DNA from 4 places in the Streptomyces sp. NBC_01176 genome. Region 3 is predicted to be linked to each of the others. Evidence: riboswitches for the same ligand, from Rfam matches in the RefSeq annotation. Region 3 holds a riboswitch; each other region holds the start of a gene.

Region 1 (5,416 bases), 1.4 Mb from region 3:
GGTCGCCTTCGGCGCGCCGCCCTGGGGGCAGCCGAAGCTGCGCCCGGAGTCGCCCTTCGGACGCGCCTGGTCGCTGTGGGCGCTCAGTTACTACCCGCATCCCTACCGCTACCTGCCCGCCGAGACCCGGCACTATCTCGTCCGCCGGGTGCTCGGCCCGCTCGGCGCGTGGTGGCTCCGGGACCGCTTCGAGGGCAAGGTCGAGGTCAGCGAGATCGCCCGGATCGAGCGTGCCTCGGTCTCCGGGAGCCGCCCGGTGCTCTCCGTGCGGACCCTGGGCGGTTCGGCCGAGGAACTCGCGGCCGACCACGTCATCGCGGCGACGGGCTATCGCGTCGACCTCGCCGCGATGGACTTCCTGGGACCCGCGTTGCGGACGGAGCTGACGGTGAGCCGCGGTACTCCGAAGCTCGGTGCCGGATACCGGTCCTCGGTGCCCGGGCTGTACTTCACGGGGTTGCCGGCCGCGGCCTCGTACGGGCCCGTGATGCGGTTCGTGTGCGGGACGGAGTTCGCCTCGCCGCGATTGGCCAAGCACCTGGCGGCGGCTCACGGTTGAGGTGAGGCACGGCGCTCGCGCGTAGGGCGGCGGGGGTGGTGGCGGGGGGCCACGGCCCCCGCGTCGTCAGGAAGTACCCGAAAGCCCGCAGTCCGTAACCGGCCGGTCCGCGGCGGGTGTTGGAGCCCGTGCCGCGGCGCTTCCGGGCGCCCGGCGCGGCGGATCGGACGGTGTGACGCCGTCCGTCACGCGTGGCCCGTGCGGTGAACGGCGTTGCTGACGGGATACCGGACGTCGTCCGGTTCACGCCGGGCCGATGAGTCACCGGATCCGTATTCTTCGGATCATGGCCGCTCCGACTGCATATTCACTCATCGCCACTGACCTGGACGGAACGCTGCTCCGCGGCGACGACACACTCTCCGAGCGGACCCGGGCCGCGTTGGCGAGGGCGGTGGGGGCGGGCGCCCGGCATCTGGTCGTGACGGGGCGCCCGGCGCCGCGCGTGCGCCCGCTCCTCGCCGAACTCGGCGGCGCGGGACTGGCGGTGTGCGGGCAGGGGGCGCAGCTCTACGACGCGGGCGAGGACCGTCTGCTGTGGTCGGTGACCCTGGACAGGGAACTCGCGGAGACGGCGCTCGGAAAGATCGAGGCGGAGGTCGGGCTGCTCTACGCGGCGGTGGACCAGGACGGCGTGGACGGACTGACACTCATCGAGCCCGGCTATGTGATGCCGCACCCGACGCTTCCCGCGGTACGGGTCGGACGCCGTGACGACCTCTGGACGGAGCCGATCAGCAAGGTGCTGCTGCGCCACCCGCTGCTGTCCGACGACGAGTTGGCCGCGGCGGCCAGGGGGGTGGTGGGTTCTCTGGCCACCGTCACCATGTCGGGGCCCGGCACGGTCGAACTCCAGCCATGCGGGGTGACCAAGGCGACGGGGCTGGCTCTCGCCGCCGCCCATCTCGGGCTGGCCTCCGAAGCCACCGTCGCCTTCGGCGACATGCCCAACGACATCCCCATGTTCGACTGGGCCGCCCACGGGGTCGCCATGGCCAACGCCCACCCAGAGCTCAAGGCGGTGGCCGACGAGGTGACGCTGTCGAACGAGGACGACGGGATCGCGGTGGTGCTGGAGCGGCTGTTCCCGCTCTCCACTCCGTAGCCCCGGTTTCCCGTGGGCCGGTTCCCCGTGACCCCGGTTTCCCGAGGCCTCGGATTCCCGTGGCCCGGTTCCCCGTGGTTCCGGCTTCCCGGGGCGCCGGATGTCCGGTCCGGCGCCCCGGGCACGTGGCGTCCCTCAGTAGGCGCCGTTGACGTTGTCGATGGAGCCGTACTTGGCCGCGGCGTAGTTGCAGGCGGCGGTGATGTTCGCGACCGGGTCGTAGGAGTCCCACGACGTGCCGGGCACGTGGTAGGCCTTGAACGTCGGGTCGATGACCTGGAGCAGGCCCTTGGAGGGGATACCGGCGGCGGCGTTGGAGTCCCAGTTGTTGATGGCCTTGGGGTTTCCGGAGGACTCCCGCATGACGTTGCGGTAGATGCCGTTGTAGGTGCCCGGGATTCCGTTCTTGGCCATGACGTCCAGCGACTGCTTGATCCAGCCGTCGAGGTCGTTCGTGTACGTCTTCACGGCGGCCGTGGTCTTGGCGGCCGTGGTCTTGACCGTCGTGGTCTTGGCGACCGCTGCCGTGGCCTTTGTCGTCTTTGCGGTGTTCTGGACGGTTTTTGTCCCGACCGTCAGGGTGAGGCCCGGACGGAGCGCCGACGGGTTGGGGCCGATGACCGCGCTGTTGGCCTCGTACAGCTTCTTCCAGCCGCCGCTGGAGGGGTACTTCCGCGCGATCTTGGCCAGGGTGTCGCCCGTGACCACCTTGTACGTGACGAGCTTGACGTCGGAGGCGCCCGTGGCGGCCTGTGCGCAGGTGGCGCCCAGGAGCGGAAGGGCGAGTACCGCCGCGCCCGTGCTCGCAGCGAGAATGCCGCGGACGAGGGTGCTGCGGGTCTTCGGGTGGCAGTGTCTACCTGCTGCGGCCATGACGTGTTCCTCTCCGGCGCCTGCGAGGTGAGCTGTCGGGTTCGGGCGGGAGCTGCCCGGCCGCACAGTGAGTGCGACTTCACCCCTAGCCGTTCCGGACTTCGGATCGGCGGCTTACCTGGGTCCCCCGCTCCTGCCGTGCGTGTGTGGTCGGGTGTGGGTTTCCGGTCGGCGGCAGGATTGGGCGGTCCGTCCGGAGTGACGTGAAGGTATGCGAGAGCACATGTCCGGAACAAGCCTTGATGTCGCGGTGTAGATCGTTTTCACCTGGACATAAGGGCAGATGAATTGCCCGATTAATCCGGAATGCTTCGCTCAACTTGGCTTCTGCAAACGGGTAGTCGCTGGACGGTGCTGTGGAGTGGATCACCTGCCGGCGTGACTCAACTCACTCGACGCGGCAGGAATAAAGCGGCAATGAAGGCAAGTCGGGCATATAAGGCACAGATAAGAGGCTGCTGAGCCCCCGGTCGGAGCCGGGCGCGCCGCTCGTACGGACGGGTCCGAGCCGGGGTCGGCGTGGAGGAGCCGGTACTCGCCGGGCCTCAAGTGGTGTCCGAGAAGCCGGTGTTCAGGGAGTTCGTGCCATTTCCTGGCGGGGGGAGGGTCGAACTCAGGCCCCATGTATGGCCTGTTGATCCCGGCCACCGCTTCCACTCCGACGCTGCCGAGTCCCGCGACCGTCTCCTGGCCGCCCGTGGAAGCGGGCGGGCGTCCCCGCCGGGGTGCGTCAGGAATTCAGCGGTCCGCGCTCTGCTCCGCGGGGTCGCCGATGACGTCGCCGAGGCCCTGGCCCGCCGTGCGCGGAATTCTCCGCTCCCACGTCCGATGGAAGACCACCTCGTCGCCGTCCTTGCAGACCAGCTCGCTGGAGGTGATGAAGTCCCGTGTGTCGCAGGTGACTTCGGAGCGGACCTCGATCCTCGCGTCCCAGGCGGGTTCCGGGCGGTGCAGACGGATCGACCAGGAGAAGTGGGCGCGGGCGCTCAGGGGGTCGGCTTCCTGGACGGAGTACGTCTCCAGCGCGTCCTCCGTGTGCTCGAGGCCGTCCGGGTGGACGCGGGTCCCGCAGTGGCGCGGGACGACTTCTAGACGCCACTCGTCCTTCGCCACGTCGCGTACGACCAGGCGTTCGGGGCGGGGTTCGTCGAGGGTGGCGGCGGAGGCCACCCCGAGCGGTACGGAGTGCTCCGGCTCCGCGAAGGTGATCGCGGGGTCCGACTCCCGTGCCCGCACCGGGAGTTCGAGGAAACTGCCCGACGGATCCAGGGTGAATCCGGCCTCCGAGCCCGGCTCGGGCCACCTCCACGGCCAGTACGCGGAGGAGAGGGAGAGGCGGATGCGATGGCCCGGCGGGACGGCGTAGCCGATGGCGTCGAGGTCGAGACGCACGTCCTCCGAGGTGCCCGGTGCTCGGGGGACGGCCGGATCGCCGCCGTCGCGCGCCGACACGTTCAGGGCACCCCGAGTGACCAGGGTCGAGGTGCCGTCGGGGGCCACGTCGCAGACCCGGGCGATCACCTGGCCCCGGGCCGAGTGGAAGGTCAGACGCAGGCGCACGCTCGGCCGGCCCAGGATCCAGGTCTCTCCCGGCACCTCGAACTCGAAGCAGGCGGATCTCGCGTCCTCCTCCCGCTGGTCCGGCGGCAGGTCCGCGTCGCCTCCGGTGGGGCGGAAGCGACCCGCGTCCACGCCGGTGTGCTGAGGGGAGCGCACGAGCACCGGCGCACCCCGGAGCGCGTACGCGATGGGGGTGACCAAGGGGGAGGGCCAGGCGCCGTCGCCGACCCAGCGGCCGGGCAGGGAGGCGTACGTCGTCGCCGGTGGGTGCGCGTCCATGACGTAGCAGCGCAGAAGGGGCTCGGACATCACTGTGCCGCTGTCCGTGCTGGCTGCGGAACCGGCGTCCAGGCCGGCTGAGGAACCGGCGTCCGTGCCGGCTGAGGAACCGGCGTCCGGGCCGGCCGAGGTGCGCGCGTCCAGGTCGGCCGAGGTGCGCGCGTCCGTGCCGGTCGAGGTGCGCGTGCCGTGCGGCCTGAGCCAGTGGTCCCACCAGCGCAACGTCTCCTGGAGGAAGCCGATCGCCGGGCCGGGCGGGCGGTCCTGGTCCGGGTACTCGTGCGACCAGGGGCCGATCACGCCTCGTACGCGGTCCGGCGGGAGGCTCCGGACCAGGCGCAGCACCGAGTCGCGGTAGGGGTCGTGCCAGCCGCCCACCGCGAGGACGGCCGCACGGATCACGGAGCCGCTCTCGGGGGCGCCGCCGTCGCTCCCGTACGGGTCCTGGGCCGGGTGCGACGGCCCCGTACGGATGAACGGGTCCACCGTCTCCAGCCGCTTCACCCACATGTCACGCCACATCACCTGGCCGACGTGGGCGGGGTCCGGCGGGCGGGCGACGTGGGCGAGTGCCGCTGCCGCGCGGGCGTGCGCGCCGGGGGCGGGGACGGCACCTCCCGCGCGGTCGATGCCGCGGTCCGTGCTGGGGCCGATGCCGTCGTCGAGGCGGTCGTCCGCCGAGCAGACCGTGACGACCGCCTTGAGCGGTTCGGGGGCGAGAGCCGCGATCCGGAGGGAGGTGGTGCCTCCCCGGGAGAGACCGAACATGCCGACCCGGCCGCTGCACCAGGGCTGGGCGGCCAGCCAGTGGATCACCTCCACGCCGTCGGCCGGCTCGGTGGTCTCCGCGTCCGCCGGCACGCCCTCCGAGTTGCCGTGGCCGCGGACGTCCACCCGGACGGAGGCGTAGCCGTGGCCCGCGTACCAGGGATGGCGCTGCGCGTCGCGCGGCGCGGTCGCGTCGCTGAGGCGGTCCGGGAGGTATTCGAGCAGGGCGGGGACGGGGTCCCCGGTCAGCGGGCGCCACATGCGTGCGTACA
Region 2 (5,416 bases), 990 kb from region 3:
GGCACGATCGGGAATCCGGACGGACTCGACGTCGACGCGCTGCTCGCGGCGAGAGACGCCTACGGGACGGTGGACCGCGCGGTGCTGCGCCCGGCCGACCGTGAACTCCCGGCCGATGCCTGGCTGTCGGCCGACGCGGACGTCCTGGTGCCCGCGGCGGTCTCGTACGCGATCGACACCACGAACCAGGCCCGGATCACCGCCCGTTGGATCGTGGAGGCGGCCAACATGCCCGTCCTGCCCGGGGCGGAGGACCTGCTCGCCGCGCGCGGTGTCCTCGTGCTGCCGGACGTCGTCGTCAACTCCGGGACGAACGCCTGGTGGTGGTGGACGCTCTTCGGCGACATCGGCGCGGACGCCGACGAGGCGTTCGCGTACACCCGACGCTCCATGCGCGGTCTGATCGACCGGATGCTCGCCCGCGCGGAGGCCGACGGGACGACGCCGCGGGCCGCCGCGCACGCCATCGTCGCCGACCGGCTGCCGGTGATCGCGGAACGGTTCGGCTGGTACCGCTGACCCGGGAGCGGGGTTCCGGGCCCGACTCCCGCGCCGGGCTTCCGGCCCGACTCCGGCACCGCGCTGCCGCCGAATCCCGTCGCGCTCTCGTCCGATCCGCCTGCGCGGGACGGGAGTTCCCGGTGTCCGCAGAGACAGGACGTGTCCGGATCGGCCACCGGGAGCCGTCCGACCCGGGCGAGGCACTAGGGTTGCCGCGTGGCAAGGGTGCGGTTGAGCGTGGCGGAGCGGCGTCAGGAATTGCTGCGGGCTGCCATCGGACAGATCGAGGCGCGGGGCGTGGCGGCGGTACGGATCGCCGACGTGGCCTCGTCGCTCGGGGTGAGCAACGCGTTGGTGCTGTACCACTTCTCCACCAAGGAGAAGCTGGTCGCGGCCGCGTTCACCCACGCCGCCGAGGACGACCTCGCCCATCTGCGCAAGCTGCTCGGCCGCCGTACGTCCGCGCTGCGACGACTGCGCGCGGCCGTCCGCTGGTACGCGCCGACCGGCCAGGCCAAGGGCTGGCGACTGTGGATCGAGGGCTGGGGCGCGGCGCTGCGCGAGCCCGCGCTGCGGGAGGTCACGCGTGACCTCGACAGGCAGTGGAAGGCCGCGATCACCGAGGTGATCGCGGAGGGAGTGGCCGGCGGCGAGTTCCGGTGCCCGGATCCCGCGGGAGCCGCGCTGCGGCTGACGGCGCTGCTCGACGGGCTGGCGGTGCAGATGACCGCCTACACGGGCGCGGTGTCGCGGGCGCGGGCCCAGGAGTGGGTGGACGACGCGCTCGCGCGGGAGTTGGGAATCGAGCGGGCGGCCCTGACGGCGGCGGTGCGCTGAGGCGCCTGCCCCGGCACATCCCCCGCCGTGTCCGGGGCGACGCCCCCCCGCGGTCCCGCCCGTCGGCCGTCCCGCGATGTCACGCGGCTCAGGCGACGGATCCGATCCGCATCCTGATGTCGTTCGGCGACAGGCTGCCCTTGGCCGCGACATGGTCGCCCGAGGACTCCCCGCGCAGCCTTCGTCCGATCCACGGCACGAGGTATTCGCGCGCCCAGTGGATGTCGTCGCGCCGTACCTCCAGCGTGCCGCGGGGCGGCAGGGGCGGCCAGGGCTGGTCCGGGTCGGCGGGCACGTCGAGGCCGAGGACCTGGCCGGCCCGCAGCGCGACCCGGGTGTGGCCCTCCGGCGACAGGTGCAGTCGGTCGCCGTCCCAGGCGCGCCGGTCCTGGATCGTCTTCAGGGACCACAGGTCGAGGACCGGACAGCCGTACCGGTCCGCGATGGCCCGCACATGTCCGTTGTACGTGGCGATCTTGCCGCGCAGGTGCTTCAGCACCGGGACGCCACGGGTGTCGAAGCCGGTCGTCACCATGACGGTGCCGACGGCCGAGGTGAGGTCGGCGACCGCGCGCTCGAAGCGCTCCGCGACCTCGTCGGGGTCGGTGCCGGGCCGGATGATGTCGTTGCCGCCCGCGCAGAAGGAGACCAGGTCCGGGGCGAGTTCCTTGGCCCGCCGGAGCTGGTCGTCGATGACCTGGTCGAGCAGCTTCCCGCGGACGGCGAGGTTGGTGTAGGTGAAGTCGCCTTCCGGCTGCCGGTCCGCGAGCAGTACCGCGAAACGGTCCGCCCAACCGACGAAGGCTCCTTCGGGGCCGGGGTCGCCGACGCCTTCGGTGAAGCTGTCCCCCACCGCCACGTACGACCCGATCACCGCTCTGTTGTCACTCTTCGAATCGTCTGCCACGTCGAGCCATGATTCACCTTGGGATGTGAGCTACGCGACCGTAGGAATGGGTTGACGGGTGGTGAGATAAGCCACTCATAAAGACCGGCGAAATCCGGAATAGGGTTCTCTCAGGCGTGGTTGAACAGCCGCCACACCTGGAAGACCGTGATCCGGAGACGACGCCGGCACGGCATCGACGAGACACCGCGGGCCGGACCCCGGGATCGTGGGGTCCGGCCCGCGGGTCGCGTGGGGGCGTCAGCCGACGACGACTCCGTACGAGCGCAGGTACGCGACCGGGTCCATGTCCGAGCCGTAGTCCGGCGTCGTGCGGATCTCGAAGTGCAGGTGCGGACCGGTGACGTTGCCGGTCGCGCCGGAGACGCCGACCTGCTGCCCCTCGGTCACGGTCTGCCCCGCCGCGACGGAGAGCGCGGACATGTGGGCGTACTGCGAGTACCGGCCGTCCGCGTGCTGGATGACGACCTGGTTGCCGTACGCGCCGCCCCAGCCGGCCGAGACGACGGTGCCCGCGGCGACGGACCTGATCGTGGTGCCGGTCGGGACCACGAAGTCCACACCGGTGTGGTAGCCGCTGGACCACATGCTGCCGGGCACCTTGTAGCCGGTGCCGATGGTGGCCCCCTCGACCGGCAGGGTGTACCCGGCTGCGGCGGCCTTGGCCGCGGAGGCCTGGGTGGCGGTGGACGCGGCCGGCTGCGCGGCGCCCTGCCCCTCGATCGTGAGCTTCAGACCGGGGTGGATCGCCGTCGGATCGCCGCCGACGACCGCGCGGTTGTCGGCGTAGAGCTTCTTCCAGCCGCCGCTGACGTGCTGCCGGTCGGCGATCTTCGCGAGTGTGTCGCCGGCCTTCACGACATAGGTCTTCGCCGCGGTCTTCTCCGCGGCGGTCCCAGGTACGGAAACCGTCGTGATCTTCTGCACGGCGGACGGGACCGCGGCCGCCGGGGCCGCGGCATGGGCGCAGACGGCCCCCATCAGCGGCATTGCGAGCGCGGCACCACCGGTGCCGAGCACGGCGATCGAGCGGGGCAGACGCAGGAACTTGGGGCGACGGTGCTTACCCTTCGCGGGCATGGCGCATTTCCTCTCCGGCGCCTGCGAGGTGAGCTGTCGGGTGCGGACTGGAGATGTCCGGCCGCGCGGCAGCGCGGCTGTACCCCTAGCCGTTCCGGAGACCGGAACAGGCGCGATACCTGTGGATCCCCCGCTCCTGCCGCGTACGGGTGAGTGCGGATTCCGGGCGGCGGCAGGATTGGGCGTCCGTCCGGATTGAGGGCGAACGTAGGCGAGGGGAGAGGGCGTCGACAACTGTGCGCGATCCCCGCACGCACCCTTTTCATGATCGATGCCCGAATTGCCCGTCACCCTCCGTGCACAGCGCCCCCTCCATCCCGGCAATCCGCGCGGCGGTCCGGGCACATGGTGGAGGGAATGCCGCCACGCATCGTCACGCGTATGACGCTGCTCACGCACGTCCTCCCATGTAGCCATATTCCCGGGCGAGTTCGACCTGAAGTGACAACTGACACAAAACGCCAATATCAGACAAAGGTTGATGACCGCGGCGCACCGAGATCCCCGCGCGGTCCCGGGCGCGGTCCGTGGTGCAACAGCACCGCATTTCGATGCACTTCACCTGTTTCACCCGTCCGTGCGCCCCGAGAGCGCCGTTCTCGGGGCGCCTGTGGACAACTCATTGCCCGAGGAACCCATGTCGTATCGTCGAGAGGCGATTCCCGTCGGCGAGCAACGACGAGCGGTGCCGACGGCCCTATGGGAGGAGCCCCCGTGACGCAGCAGGTCCCGTCGACCGAGCCCGAGCTGGCCGGAGTGCGCAACTTCCGAGACGTGGGCGGCCTGCCCACCGTGGACGGCCGACGGGTGCGGTCCGGGCGGCTGTTCCGCAGTGGTCACCTCGCGCACGCCACGGAGGAGGACGCCGTGTTCCTCTCCTCGCTCGGCCTGCACACGATCTTCGACTTCCGCAATGCCTCGGACCAGAAGCTGGAGGGGCCGGACGTCGAGCTGCCCGGTGTCCGGAACGTGAACCTTCCGCTGACGGACCCGGCCGACGGCAGCGAGTTCTGGAAGATGGTCCGCGACGGCGAGCTCGACCAGCTCCGTGCCCACCTCGGCGACGGCCGGGCGGCGGACCGGATGATCGGTTCGTACCGCACGATCATCACCGAGCGGACGGCCGAGCACTCCCAGGTGCTGCACGCCCTGGCCGAGGACAGCGTGCCCGCGCTGATGCACTGCGCGGCGGGCAAGGACCGCGCCGGCCTGTCCATAGCCGTGACGCTGCTCGCCGTGGGCGTCGAGCGCGACGCCATCGTCGCCGACTACCTGGAGTCGAACGCGCGGCACCGCCGCTACAAGGTCCACCGCAACGGCACCTCGGACACGGCCCGCTCCCCCGAGGTCATGGAGCTGCTCAGCCCGCTGTTCGACGCGCGGGCCGAGTATCTGACGGCGGCCTTCGAGACGATCGAGGAGACCTGGGGCGGCGTCGACAGCTACCTGGAGCAGGCCCTGCGCCTCACCCCCGACCTGCGCGACCGGCTGCGCGACCGGCTCCTCGACTGACGTCCACGGGCGGTACGGCGGTACGGCTGTACGGCTGTACGGACGTCCGCCGGCCCCCGGTCTACTGGTTCTGCGCTCCCAGCGTGAACAGCAGGTAGATGAAGGCGGCGAAGAGGTGACCGACGGCGACGTAGATGATCAGCCGTACCCACAGCGCACGGGGGAACTTGTCCTCCATGGACCGACGGGGGCCGGGTTCCGTGGGTTGCGTGGGTTCCGTCATGACATCTCTCCCAGGGTCGGGTGCGCCGCCGCCGGGCCGAGGCACAGCGCGGCGGCGGGGCTCTGCAACAGGGTGTGTACGAAGAGGAGATCGGCGCCCGCCTGGTCGGCGGCGGCTATGCGGTGCGGGGTCAGCGAGTCGAAGTGCGCGCTGTCCCCGGGCGCGAGCACCTGCGTGGTGTCCCCGAGGCGCAGCCGCAGCCGCCCCTGGAGGACGTGGAGCCACTCCTCGCCGGGATGGACGCGCACGATGTCGCCCTGGGAGCCGTAGGGGACGTGCACCCGCAGCGCCTGCATCCCGCGGCCCGGCGAACCGGCCTGCCAGTAGGTCCAGCCGCCCGCCGCGGTCGGCTCCAT
Region 3 (5,416 bases):
GGCTGGACCGGCTCGGCACGGTCGCGGGCCGCGCCGACGAACTGTGCCGGTACGCGGTCCTGTTCGGCGATCCGCTGCTCGCCCTGACGGCCGTGCGGCGCATCCTCGACATCACCGCCGAGGAGGTCCAGGAGGTCGCCAAGGCCCGCCTGCGCCCCGACAACCGCGCGGTGCTCGTCTACGAGCCGATCGCCGACGAAGCCACCGCCGCGGACGAAGCCACCGACGCCGCCGACGACACCGACGAGGAGGCGGCGAAGTGACCGAGCTCGCCACCATGGAGTTCCACCCGCAGCCCCAGGCCGGCCGGCCCAAGCCCTGGGCGTTCCCCGCTCCCGAGCGCGGCACGCTGGACAACGGCCTGACCCTGTTGCACTGCGACCGCCCGGGCCAGCAGGTCGTCGCCGTCGAGGTGCTGCTCGCCGCGCCGCTGGAGGCCGAGCCGGCCGGCTACGACGGCATCGCCACGATCATGGCGCGCGCGTTCTCCGAGGGCACCGACAAGCTCTCCGCCGAGGAGTTCGCCGCCGAGCTGGAGCGCTGCGGTGCCACCCTCGACGCGCACGCCGACCACCCCGGCGTCCGCCTGTCCCTCGAAGTACCCGTCTCGCGCCTGCCCAAGGCGCTCGGACTGCTCGCCGACGCCCTGAGGGCACCGGCGTTCGCCGAGAGCGAGATCGAGCGGCTGGTGCGCAACCGGCTCGACGAGATCCCGCACGAGAGCGCCAACCCGGCCCGCCGCGCGGCGAAGGAGCTCTCCAGGGAGCTGTTCCCGGCGACCTCGCGGATGTCCCGTCCCCGGCAGGGCACCGAGGAGACCGTCCAGAAGATCGACGCGGCGGGCGTGCGCGCCTTCTACGACCGGCACGTACGCCCGGCCACGTCCACCGCGGTGATCGTCGGCGACCTCACCGGCGTGGACCTCGACGGGCTGCTCGCCGAGACGCTCGGCGCCTGGACGGGCTCCTCCGCCGAGCCGCGTCCCGTGCCGCCGGTCACCGCCGACGACACCGGTCGCGTGATCATCGTGGACCGTCCCGGCGCGGTCCAGACGCAGCTGCTGATCGGCCGTGTCGGCTCGGACCGGCACGACCGTGTCTGGCCGGCCCAGGTGCTCGGCACGTACTGCCTCGGCGGCACCCTCACCTCGCGCCTGGACCGCGTGCTGCGCGAGGAGAAGGGCTACACCTACGGGGTGCGGGCCTTCGGTCAGGTGATGCGTTCCGCCCCGGACGGCACGGGCATCGCGATGCTCGCCATCAGCGGCTCCGTGGACACCCCGAACACCGGGCCGGCGCTGGACGACCTCTGGAAGGTGCTGCGCACCCTCGCCGCGGATGGTCTGACGGACGCCGAACGGGACGTCGCCGTGCAGAACCTGGTGGGCGTGGCGCCCCTCAAGTTCGAGACCGCGGCGGCCGTCGCGGGCACGCTCGCCGACCAGGTCGAGCAGTACCTGCCGGACGACTACCAGGCGACGCTCTATCAGCAGCTCGCCGCGACCGGCACCGTGGAGGCCACCGCTGCGGCGGTGAGCGCCTTCCCGGTGGACCGTCTGGTCACGGTCCTGGTGGGCGACGCCGCGCAGATCGAGGAGCCCGTCAAGGCGCTCGGCATCGGTGAAGTGACCGTCGTGGCCGCGGAGTAGAAGCGGAGCGGAAGCCGGGCGGAATGCGCGGCGGAAGACGCGAGCCCAGGGGGCCCGGGTGACCGAAGAGTCGCCCGGGCCCCCTTTTGCCCTGACAACACCCTCAATTTGTCCGTATTGGTAGGGGGGTTGCCTTTCTTCCCTGTGGCATGCACTACAAAAACCGTGATCCGTTTGTTGTTTGAAAGAGGGCCCGCTTAGCGTCGGTCCGGCTGTTCGTCAGGCAGTGCGCCGCGTCCGCGGCACCGGACAGTCATCGCCGAGTCCCCGTACGGCGCGAGCCAGGGGAGCCGGGGACCCGTACGCAGTCCCTGGGGTGAATCGGACCCCCCTCCCCGCGAGGGCGTCCGTAGGAGACCTTCCTGCTCCGAACCCGTCAGCTAACCCGGTAGGCGAGAGGGAAGGAAAGGACCAAGCCCCTTCATGGCGTTCACCTGTGGCCCCGGGAAACACCGTCGTCCGAGCCGCGTGAAGCGCACCACCTCGAACGCCGTCGGCGTCGCGGCGCTCACCACCACCGGTGTCATCGGAACCCTGGCCGCCCCGGCCTTCGCCGCGGACACCTCCGTCGAGCAGACCGGACTGACCCAGGCCGTCACCATCGGCGACACGGTCGCCGCCCAGATCGACGCGCAGGCCGCCGCGCAGCAGCGTGCCGCCGACGAGGCCGCCGCCCGTCTGAAGGCCGAACAGGCCGCGCGCAAGCGAGCCGTCGAGGAGGCCAAGAAGGAGCGCGAGGCCAAGGAGCGCGCCGCCCGCGCCGCCGAGCGCAAGCGTCTCAACACCTTCGTCCTGCCGATCCCCGGCTCGTACGTCTCCACGGGCTACAAGGCCGGCGGCAGCCTCTGGTCCTCCGGCAGCCACACCGGCGTCGACTTCCACGCCGCGTCCGGGACCCCGGTCCACGCGGTCGGCTCGGGCACGGTCGTCACGGCCGGCTGGGGCGGCGCCTACGGCAACCAGGTCGTCCTGCGGATGCACGACGGCACGTACACGATGTACGGCCACCTGTCGTCCATCGGTGTCTCCGTGGGCCAGACCGTCACGCCCGGCGGTCGGCTGGGCCTCTCCGGGGCCACCGGAAACACCACCGGACCCCACCTCCACTTCGAGGCCCGCACCACGGCGGAGTACGGCTCCGACATCGACCCGGTCGCCTACCTCCGCTCGCACGGCGTGAACGTCTGACGCCAGGAGTCCGCACTTCCGAAGCCCCGGTTCACCCGAGCCGGGGCTTCGTCGTTTCGAACGGCTGTCTGTCCAAAAAATATCCATGGATTCCGGTCCGCCATCGGAAATTCCGGCCCGCTGCAATAGAGTCGCCGAACGAGCGTCAATCGACCGCGTTTCGCGGGGATTAAGGCGGAGGTCCGGTCATGCGCATTCCCGCGCACTCGGTATGCACGGCGATCCGTGACGACATCGTCGCGGGTGTCTACGAGCGCGGCGGCCGGCTCACCGAGGAACTGCTCGCGCGCCGCTACGGCGTCTCGCGCGTCCCGGTGCGCGAGGCCCTGCGCACCCTGGAGGCCGAGGGATTCGTCGTCACCCGCCGGCACGCGGGCGCGTGCGTGGCGGAGCCCACCGAGCAGGAGGCCGCGGACCTGCTGGAGATGCGCATGCTGCTGGAGCCGCTGGGGGCGTCCCGGGCCGCCCAGCGGCGCACCGAGGCCCACCTCAAGGTGCTGCGAGGCCTGGTCAGGCTGGGCCAGGAGCGCTCCAGGAGGGGGAACAGCGAGGATCTGCGCTCCCTGGGCGGCTGGTTCCACGAGACGCTCGCACAGGCCTCCGGGAGCCCCGCGCTGACGTCCACGCTGGCCCAGCTGCGGCACAAGATCGCCTGGATGTACGCGGTCGAGGCGCCCGCCGATCCGGTGGAGTCGTGGGCGGAGCACGGCGGCATCGTGGACGCGGTGGCGCGCGGCGACGGCGAGCGGGCCCGGGCCATCACGGCGCTGCACACCGAGCGCGCGACGGCCGCGCACCGGCTGAGGTTTCCCGGCGGGGGAGACCGCCCGGACCGTGTGAGGACTTCGCAACGTCCCGTAAACATGACGGGCCTGCGTCATTAACACAGGGGCCGTATACAAAGAGGGGTAATTCGCGGGGGATTATTTCTGCTGCCCGTAATTCGAAAAAGCGAAGGGCCCGCCCGATGTTTTCAGGCGAGCCCTTCGATATGCGTACGGGGCGATGTCCTTCGGTTGTGAAGTCCTTCGCCGCCGTCAATTCGGAGCCCCGTGAGGGGGGCGCCTCAGACGGTCTCGGGAAGCTCCTCGAGGCCTTCCGCGACCAGCTTGGCCAGTCGGTCGAGGGCGGCGTCCGCGCCCTCGGCCTCCGAGGCGAGGACGATCTCCTCGCCGCCCTGGGCGCCCAGGCCGAGGACCGCCAGCATGGAGGCCGCGTTGACGGGGTTGCCGTCCGCCTTGGCGATCGTCACGGGGATGCCGGAGGCCGTGGCCGCCCGGACGAAGATGGAGGCGGGACGGGCGTGGAGGCCCTCGGCCCAGCCGACGTTGACGCGGCGCTCAGCCATGTGATGCTGCCCTTCAGGGGTTCAGGGTTGTCTAGACCAGTGTTCCATAGAGTGAAGCGCGTCCGAAGCGGGTGTCCTACCTGCCCCGAACCCGGCTTCGGACCCCGGCCTGGATCCGAATCCGCTGCCCCTAGCCTGCCTCGCGCCGCTGTCGGACGCGAGCCGTACTCTGGGGCCCATGCAGACCTCGTCGGACCGGCACGAGTACCCCTCCCACTGGGAGGCCGACGTGGTGCTGCGCGACGGAGGCACGGCCCGCATCAGGCCCATCACCGTCGACGACGCCGAGCGCCTGGTCAGCTTCTACGAGCAGGTCTCGGACGAGTCGAAGTACTACCGCTTCTTCGCGCCGTACCCGCGTCTGTCCGCCAAGGACGTCCACCGCTTCACGCACCACGACTTCGTGGACAGGGTGGGGCTCGCGGCCACGATCGGCGGCGAGTTCATCGCCACCGTACGCTATGACCGCATTGGTGCCGGTGGCCTGCCCGCCTCCGCGCCCGCCGACGAGGCCGAGGTCGCCTTCCTCGTGCAGGACGCCCACCAGGGACGCGGCGTCGCCTCCGCCCTCCTCGAACACATCGCCGCGGTGGCCAGGGAGCGGGACATCCGCCGGTTCGCCGCCGAGGTGCTGCCCGCCAACACCAAGATGATCAAGGTGTTCACGGACGCCGGGTACCAGCAGAAGCGGCACTTCGAGGACGGCGTCGTCCGCCTGGAGTTCGACCTCGAACCCACCGACCGGTCCCTCGCCGTGCAGCGCGCGCGGGAGCAGCGCGCCGAGGCCCGCTCCGTGCAGCGGCTGCTCGCGCCCGGCTCGGTCGCCGTCATCGGCGCGGGCCGTACGGCCGGCGGGGTGGGCCGCAGCGTCCTCGCCCACCTCCGCGAGGCCGGTTTCACGGGCCGGCTGTACGCGGTGAACAAGTCGCTCCAGGACAAGGAGCTCGACGGGGTCCCCGCGCACCGCTCCGTCCGCGACATCGGCGAGCACGTCGACCTCGCGGTCGTCGCCGTGCCCGCGCCGTTCGTACCCGAGGTCGTCGCGGAGTGCGGCGAGCACGGGGTGCAGGGCCTCGTCGTCGTCTCCGCCGGTTACGCCGAGAGCGGCCCCGGCGGGCGCGAGCGTCAGCGCGAACTGGTCCGCCAGGCCCGCACGTACGGCATGCGGATCATCGGCCCCAACACCTTCGGGATCATCAACACCTCTCCCGACGTGCGCCTCAACGCCTCCC
Region 4 (5,416 bases), 2.7 Mb from region 3:
CCCCGTCGGCCACGGAATGGTCCACGCACGGACCCTTGCGCCACCACTCCGGCAGCATCGCGATCGCCTCGTCCCCCAGCGGGTTCACACCGGGGCCCGCGGCCAGGGAGTGCGCCACCAGGACGTGCAGGCACTTCACCCGGTCCGGCATGCCCCCCGCGCTCGGGAACCCGGCGAGCACCTCGATGGCGTCGCGGCGCGCGATGTAGTCCTCGTGGGCGGCCCGGTACGCGGCGGCCAGCTCGGGGTCGGTGGCGAGACGGTCCGTCATCTCCTTCATGACGCCGTTGGCCTCCAGCGTGCCGATCGCGGAGGCCGCGCGCGGACACGTCAGGTAGTACGTCGTCGGGAACGGCGTCCCGTCGGGAAGCCGGGGCGCCGTCTCCACCACGTCCGGCTCGCCGCAGGGGCAGCGGTGCGCGATCGCGCGCAGTCCGCGCGGCGGCCGGCCGAGCTGCTGCTTGAAGGCCTCGACGTCCGCGTCGGTGGGCTCGGTCCGCGGGGTGGGCGGCGGGGGCGTTTCCATGCCTGTGCTCAAGTCACTTTCTCTGTCGTTTCACCGGTCCGTGTCAGCTCACCGGTCGGAGCGGTCGGACTTGTCGACGCCGTCCCAGACGTTGGCGTACCAGGGGCGGGCGTCCGCCCCGCGGTTCGTCCGCGACTGCTTCACCGCGTCCGGGTCGATCACGACGTAGCCGGTCTCACCCGGCATCACATAGTGCAGCCGTTCCCGGATCCGCTGCTCCGCGTACGCGTCGTCCTGCCAGCGCGCCTTCAGGTCGCGGAGCTGTTCGACCCGGGCGCGGGCCTGCTCCTGCTGCCGCTGCAGATCGGCGATCTCGGCGCGCTGGGACACGTACTGCCTTATGGGGTACGCGAGGGCCACGACCAGGGAGCAGACGACGAGCGCGAGCAGCGCGGCCCGGCCCGTCAGCCGCGAGCGCCGGGCCTGACGCTTGGTCTGGGAGCGGTAGACCCGGGCCGCCGTCTGCTCGCCGAGCAGCCGCAGCCGGGTCGCGGTGGAGAACCGGTCCCGGTCCTTCACGGCCATGTCCCCGCCTCCCCTTCACACGTGCGTACGTCCCCGCACACGGTACGGGACCGGGTACGGGGACGTACGTGCGACTGGCTAAGCCTTAACCCTGCCGGGGTCAGCCCTTGAAGCGCGGGAAGGCCGAGCGGCCCGCGTACACCGCGGCGTCGTCGAGGATCTCCTCGATGCGCAGCAGCTGGTTGTACTTGGCGACGCGGTCCGAGCGGGCCGGGGCGCCGGTCTTGATCTGGCCGCAGTTCACCGCGACGGCCAGGTCGGCGATGGTGACGTCCTCGGTCTCGCCGGAGCGGTGGGACATCATGCACTTGAAGCCGTTGCGCTGGGCCATCTCGACGGCGTCCAGGGTCTCGGTCAGCGAGCCGATCTGGTTCACCTTGACGAGCAGGGCGTTCGCGGAGCCCTCCTCGATGCCGCGGGCGAGGCGCTCGGGGTTGGTGACGAAGAGGTCGTCGCCGACGATCTGGACCTTGTCGCCCAGCTTCTGGGTGATGACGTTCCAGCCGGCCCAGTCGTCCTCGTACAGCGGGTCCTCGATGGAGACGAGCGGGTACGCCGCCACGAGCTCCTCGTAGTACTCCGTCATCTCGGCGGCCGAGCGGGACTTGCCCTCGAACTCGTACTTGCCGTCCTTGTAGAACTCGGACGCGGCGACGTCGAGCGCGAGCGCGATCTGCTCACCGGGGACGTAACCGGCCTGCTTGATGGCCTCGAGGATGAGGTCGAGCGCGGCGCGGTTCGACTCCAGGTTCGGGGCGAAGCCGCCCTCGTCGCCGAGGCCGGTGGACAGGCCCTTGGACTTCAGGACGGACTTGAGGGTGTGGTAGACCTCGGCGCCCCAGCGCAGCGCCTCGGAGAAGGACTCCGCGCCGATGGGGGCGATCATGAACTCCTGGATGTCCACGTTCGAGTCGGCGTGCGAGCCGCCGTTCAGGATGTTCATCATCGGAACAGGCAGCAGGTGCGCGTTCGGGCCGCCCAGGTAGCGGAAGAGCGGGAGGTCGGACGCCTCGGAGGCGGCGTGCGCGACGGCCAGCGACACACCGAGGATGGCGTTGGCGCCCAGCGAGCCCTTGTTGTCGGTGGCGTCCAGGTCGAACATGGCCTGGTCGATCAGACGCTGCTCGGTGGCGTCGTAGCCGACGAGCTCCGGGCCGATCTGCTCGATGACGGCGAGGACGGCCTTCTCGACACCCTTGCCCTGGTAACGGTTGGGGTCACCGTCACGGAGCTCGATGGCCTCGAAGGCACCCGTGGAGGCGCCGGACGGGACGGCGGCACGACCCGTGCTGCCGTCGTCGAGGCCGACCTCGACCTCGACCGTGGGGTTGCCTCGGGAGTCCAGGATTTCCCGGGCTACGACGACGTCGATGGACGGCACGAGCATCTCCTTCTGGGATGTGACGCGGGTACGCGGGCCCGCGGGGCCCGCACTGCACGGTGCCGCGTTCGGCTCCGCGGGATGAGCCTAACCGGCCCGGAGCGATCGGCCAGCCGCTCGACCACCCCTTGAGCAGAACTGAGGGTAAATATTGTTCCCCTTCGAAACAAAAAGCCCCGCTCCGGTGCGTACGGGGGAAGACGCACCGGAGCGGGGAGCCCGTGGGGACGGGGGTGGACCCTTATCGGGTCTCCGGCGTGGAGACCCTTCCTACGGGAGGCCTGCCAGCCGAGGGGCCTGTCATCCGAGAGGCCCCTCGTCCGGGGGACCGTCGTCTCAGCTGAGGTGGAGCTGCTGACCCGGGTAGATGAAGTCCGCGTCGTCGACGATGTCCTTGTTCAGCTTGAACAGCTGCTGCCAGCCGCCCTTGACCTTCTTCTTCTCGGCGATCGAGCTGAGGGTGTCGCCCTTGACGACCTTGTACTCGCCGTCGCCCTTCTTGACCTTCTTGCCGGTCGGGGTGGAGACGGTCTTCTTCTGGGCCGCCGGGCGCTCGGAGGAACGGGAGGCCGCGGTGTCCGTCGACCGGGTCTCGCTGCTCTGGGTGCCGCCGGAGGTGGACGGCTTGGCGGGGGCGGTCGTGCCACCGGTGTACGCGGCGCCGGACAGGCCCGTGCCGCAGGTCGGCCAGGCGCCCTTGCCCTGCGCGGCGAGGACCTTCTCGCCGATGGTGATCTGCTGGGACTTCGAGGCCTTGTCGGCGGTGGAGGCGTAGGCGGTGCCGCCGTACGCGGCCCAGGTGGAGGCCGAGAACTGCAGGCCGCCGTAGTAACCGTTGCCGGTGTTGATCGACCAGTTGCCGCCGGACTCGCACTGGGCGACGGAGTCCCACTCGGAAGCGGTGGCGGCGGAGGCGTTGCCTGCCGCCATCAGCGGAGCGGCGATGGCGACGCCGGTGACACCGGCGAGCGTGGCGACACGAGTGGCCTTGGACGGACGGCGGTGCTTGCCCTTGCTGGAAAACAGCATCGAGTGATCCCCTCACCGACGCCTGCGAGGTGAGCTGTCGGGTTCGGGCGGGTGAGTGCCCGGCCGTGCGCTCTCGGCGCACGTCTTCACCCCAAGCCGCTCCCGGTCAACTACCGGGCGCGGCGCTTACCTTGGGTCCCCCGCTCCTGCCTACGGCGCTTGACGCGTCGACTGTTCCCGTACGGCCGCTGGCAGGATTCGGCGTTGCGACCGTCGGGGCCCGCTGTGGCGAGCGGTGATGACCGTAAGCAGTCGATCGACCGAATTTCAAAGACGATCAGGGCCTTTGAGATCCATCTCTCACTTGCGCCAAACCGGACATTACCCAGCGAACCGTGACGTGAACTCCCGCTACTTTTCGCCCGATTCGGCATCAACTGCAAGGCTCTGACCGGGGAGAATGAGGTCCGGGTCGACGCCGACCGTCTTCGCGTTCGCGGCGTAGAGCCCGGTCCATCCGCCTTCGAGGTCAAGGGTGTCGGCGATGGTCGAGAGGCTGTCTCCGGTGCGGACGACGTACGAGCCGTCGACGACGCCGCGGGCGGCGCCGGAGTCGCGCGAGGCGTGCCGGCCGGAGGAGTCGTCGCCGCGGTCGTCCGCCGTGGCGTCGGTGGAGTTCTCGGCGGCACTGCCACCGCGGTGGCGCCCGGCACCGGTCGTCGACCCCTCGGAGGCCGTCGAAGCGTCCCCGTCCTGGCCCGAGTTGCCCGATTCGCCACCCTTCGCCGACCTCGCGCCCGCACTGTCCGTCTCCCGGGCGCTGCCGGACTCCTCGTCCGAGGGCGTGTCCGATTTCGTGCTGTTCCCGGTCCCGTCCGATGACGAATCGGTCGAGGACGAATCGGTGGAGGAAGAGTCGGAACGGGAGGAGTCGGACGAGGAGGCGCCGATCCCCAGCGAATCCCCCAGGGAGCCGGATCCATCGGACGAAGTGGATGAATCGGATGAACTGGACGAGTCGTCGGCCACGCCGGTGTCGACCGAGACCTCGCCCGAGTTCTTGCTGAGCCCGGAGAGCGGGCCGCAGGTCGGCCAGGCGGCGAGACCCTGGTCGGCCAGGACCTTCTCGGCGATGGCTATCTGCTGCGACCGGCTGGCCTCGTCGGCGCTCGGGGCGTACATGCGGCCGCCGTACCGCTGCCAGTTCTCCTGGGTCAACTGCAGTCCGCCGTAGTACCCGTTGCCGTCGTCGGCGCTCCACTGCCCGCCGCTCTCGCACTCGGCGACCCGGTCCCACGTGGTGCCGTCGGCCGCGTTCGCGCTGGCGGCACCGAGCAGCGGGATGGCGATGGCCGATCCGGTCACTCCTGCCGCGACGATGAGGGCCGGGGCCTGACGGGGGCGACGATGGCGGCCGTTCCCGGAGAGCATGCGAGAGCCTTTCACGTGACAGCAGGTGACTACGCGGCCGATGAGCCGCGTTGATGGGTGAACGTATCCGCACCCGATCACTTGTCACAAGTAGGTGCAGCGCAGATCACGTGAAGATCACAGAGTTGAGGGAGCATCACCTTTTGGCGACCGGACCTTCATACTCTGCGGCCACCACTACGGGGCGCCGCGACAGCCACCTCGCGCACACCGTACGACTGCCGCATGACTACCGACCAGGTGTGAACTCCACCGGAAGCGTGCGCAATCCGCGCATAATGAGTCCGCCACGCCATCGCAAATCAGCCGAATCGACCGCGAGTTGGAGGTCGGGCAGCCGGGTGAGGAGGGTGGCCAGCGCGGTCTGTCCCTCCAGCCGGGCGAGCGGCGCGCCGAGGCAGTAGTGGATGCCGTGGCCGTAGCCGAGGTGTTGGTTGTCACGGCGGGAGAGGTCGAGCGTGTCGGGCCGGCCGAACCGGGCGGGGTCACGGTCCGCGGCCGCGAGGACGACGAGCACGGGGTCGCCGGGCGCGATGTCCTGTCCGCCGATGCGGACCGCCTCGGTGGCGAACCGCCACGTGGCC

What was found. Region 3 has a riboswitch for cyclic di-AMP ahead of OG199_RS12805 (M23 family metallopeptidase). Riboswitches for the same ligand answer to the same signal wherever they lie in the genome.
Region 1: linked by a shared signal. The riboswitch ahead of OG199_RS18880 (transglycosylase SLT domain-containing protein) and the one ahead of OG199_RS12805 (M23 family metallopeptidase) in region 3 are both predicted to bind cyclic di-AMP.
Region 2: linked by a shared signal. The riboswitch ahead of OG199_RS08530 (LysM peptidoglycan-binding domain-containing M23 family metallopeptidase) and the one ahead of OG199_RS12805 (M23 family metallopeptidase) in region 3 are both predicted to bind cyclic di-AMP.
Region 4: linked by a shared signal. The riboswitch ahead of OG199_RS24800 (transglycosylase family protein) and the one ahead of OG199_RS12805 (M23 family metallopeptidase) in region 3 are both predicted to bind cyclic di-AMP.

Annotation. Positions count from the first base shown of each region.
Region 1 covers NZ_CP108600.1:4,401,449-4,406,864, reverse strand. Annotated here, with positions in the region: gene OG199_RS18890 (FAD-dependent oxidoreductase) at 1-559, shown strand, start outside; gene OG199_RS18885 (HAD family hydrolase) at 846-1,664, shown strand; gene OG199_RS18880 (transglycosylase SLT domain-containing protein) at 1,800-2,537, opposite strand; cyclic di-AMP (ydaO/yuaA leader) riboswitch at 2,542-2,700, opposite strand; gene OG199_RS18875 (CocE/NonD family hydrolase) at 3,276-5,416, opposite strand, start outside.
Region 2 covers NZ_CP108600.1:2,026,606-2,032,021, forward strand. Annotated here, with positions in the region: gene OG199_RS08515 (Glu/Leu/Phe/Val dehydrogenase dimerization domain-containing protein) at 1-519, shown strand, start outside; gene OG199_RS08520 (TetR/AcrR family transcriptional regulator) at 718-1,338, shown strand; gene OG199_RS08525 (SGNH/GDSL hydrolase family protein) at 1,427-2,212, opposite strand; gene OG199_RS08530 (LysM peptidoglycan-binding domain-containing M23 family metallopeptidase) at 2,486-3,325, opposite strand; cyclic di-AMP (ydaO/yuaA leader) riboswitch at 3,331-3,487, opposite strand; gene OG199_RS08535 (tyrosine-protein phosphatase) at 4,040-4,837, shown strand; gene OG199_RS08540 (DUF6126 family protein) at 4,899-5,015, opposite strand; gene OG199_RS08545 (XRE family transcriptional regulator) at 5,057-5,416, opposite strand, start outside.
Region 3 covers NZ_CP108600.1:3,019,247-3,024,662, reverse strand. Annotated here, with positions in the region: gene OG199_RS12815 (M16 family metallopeptidase) at 1-263, shown strand, start outside; gene OG199_RS12810 (M16 family metallopeptidase) at 260-1,648, shown strand; cyclic di-AMP (ydaO/yuaA leader) riboswitch at 1,896-2,058, shown strand; gene OG199_RS12805 (M23 family metallopeptidase) at 2,072-2,836, shown strand; gene OG199_RS12800 (GntR family transcriptional regulator) at 3,025-3,720, shown strand; gene OG199_RS12795 (HPr family phosphocarrier protein) at 3,903-4,184, opposite strand; gene OG199_RS12790 (GNAT family N-acetyltransferase) at 4,363-5,416, shown strand, end outside.
Region 4 covers NZ_CP108600.1:5,737,910-5,743,325, reverse strand. Annotated here, with positions in the region: gene OG199_RS24815 (DUF501 domain-containing protein) at 1-526, opposite strand, end outside; gene OG199_RS24810 (septum formation initiator family protein) at 575-1,051, opposite strand; gene eno (phosphopyruvate hydratase) at 1,152-2,438, opposite strand; gene OG199_RS24800 (transglycosylase family protein) at 2,769-3,461, opposite strand; cyclic di-AMP (ydaO/yuaA leader) riboswitch at 3,466-3,629, opposite strand; gene OG199_RS24795 (transglycosylase family protein) at 3,813-4,832, opposite strand; gene OG199_RS24790 (cytochrome P450) at 5,062-5,416, opposite strand, start outside.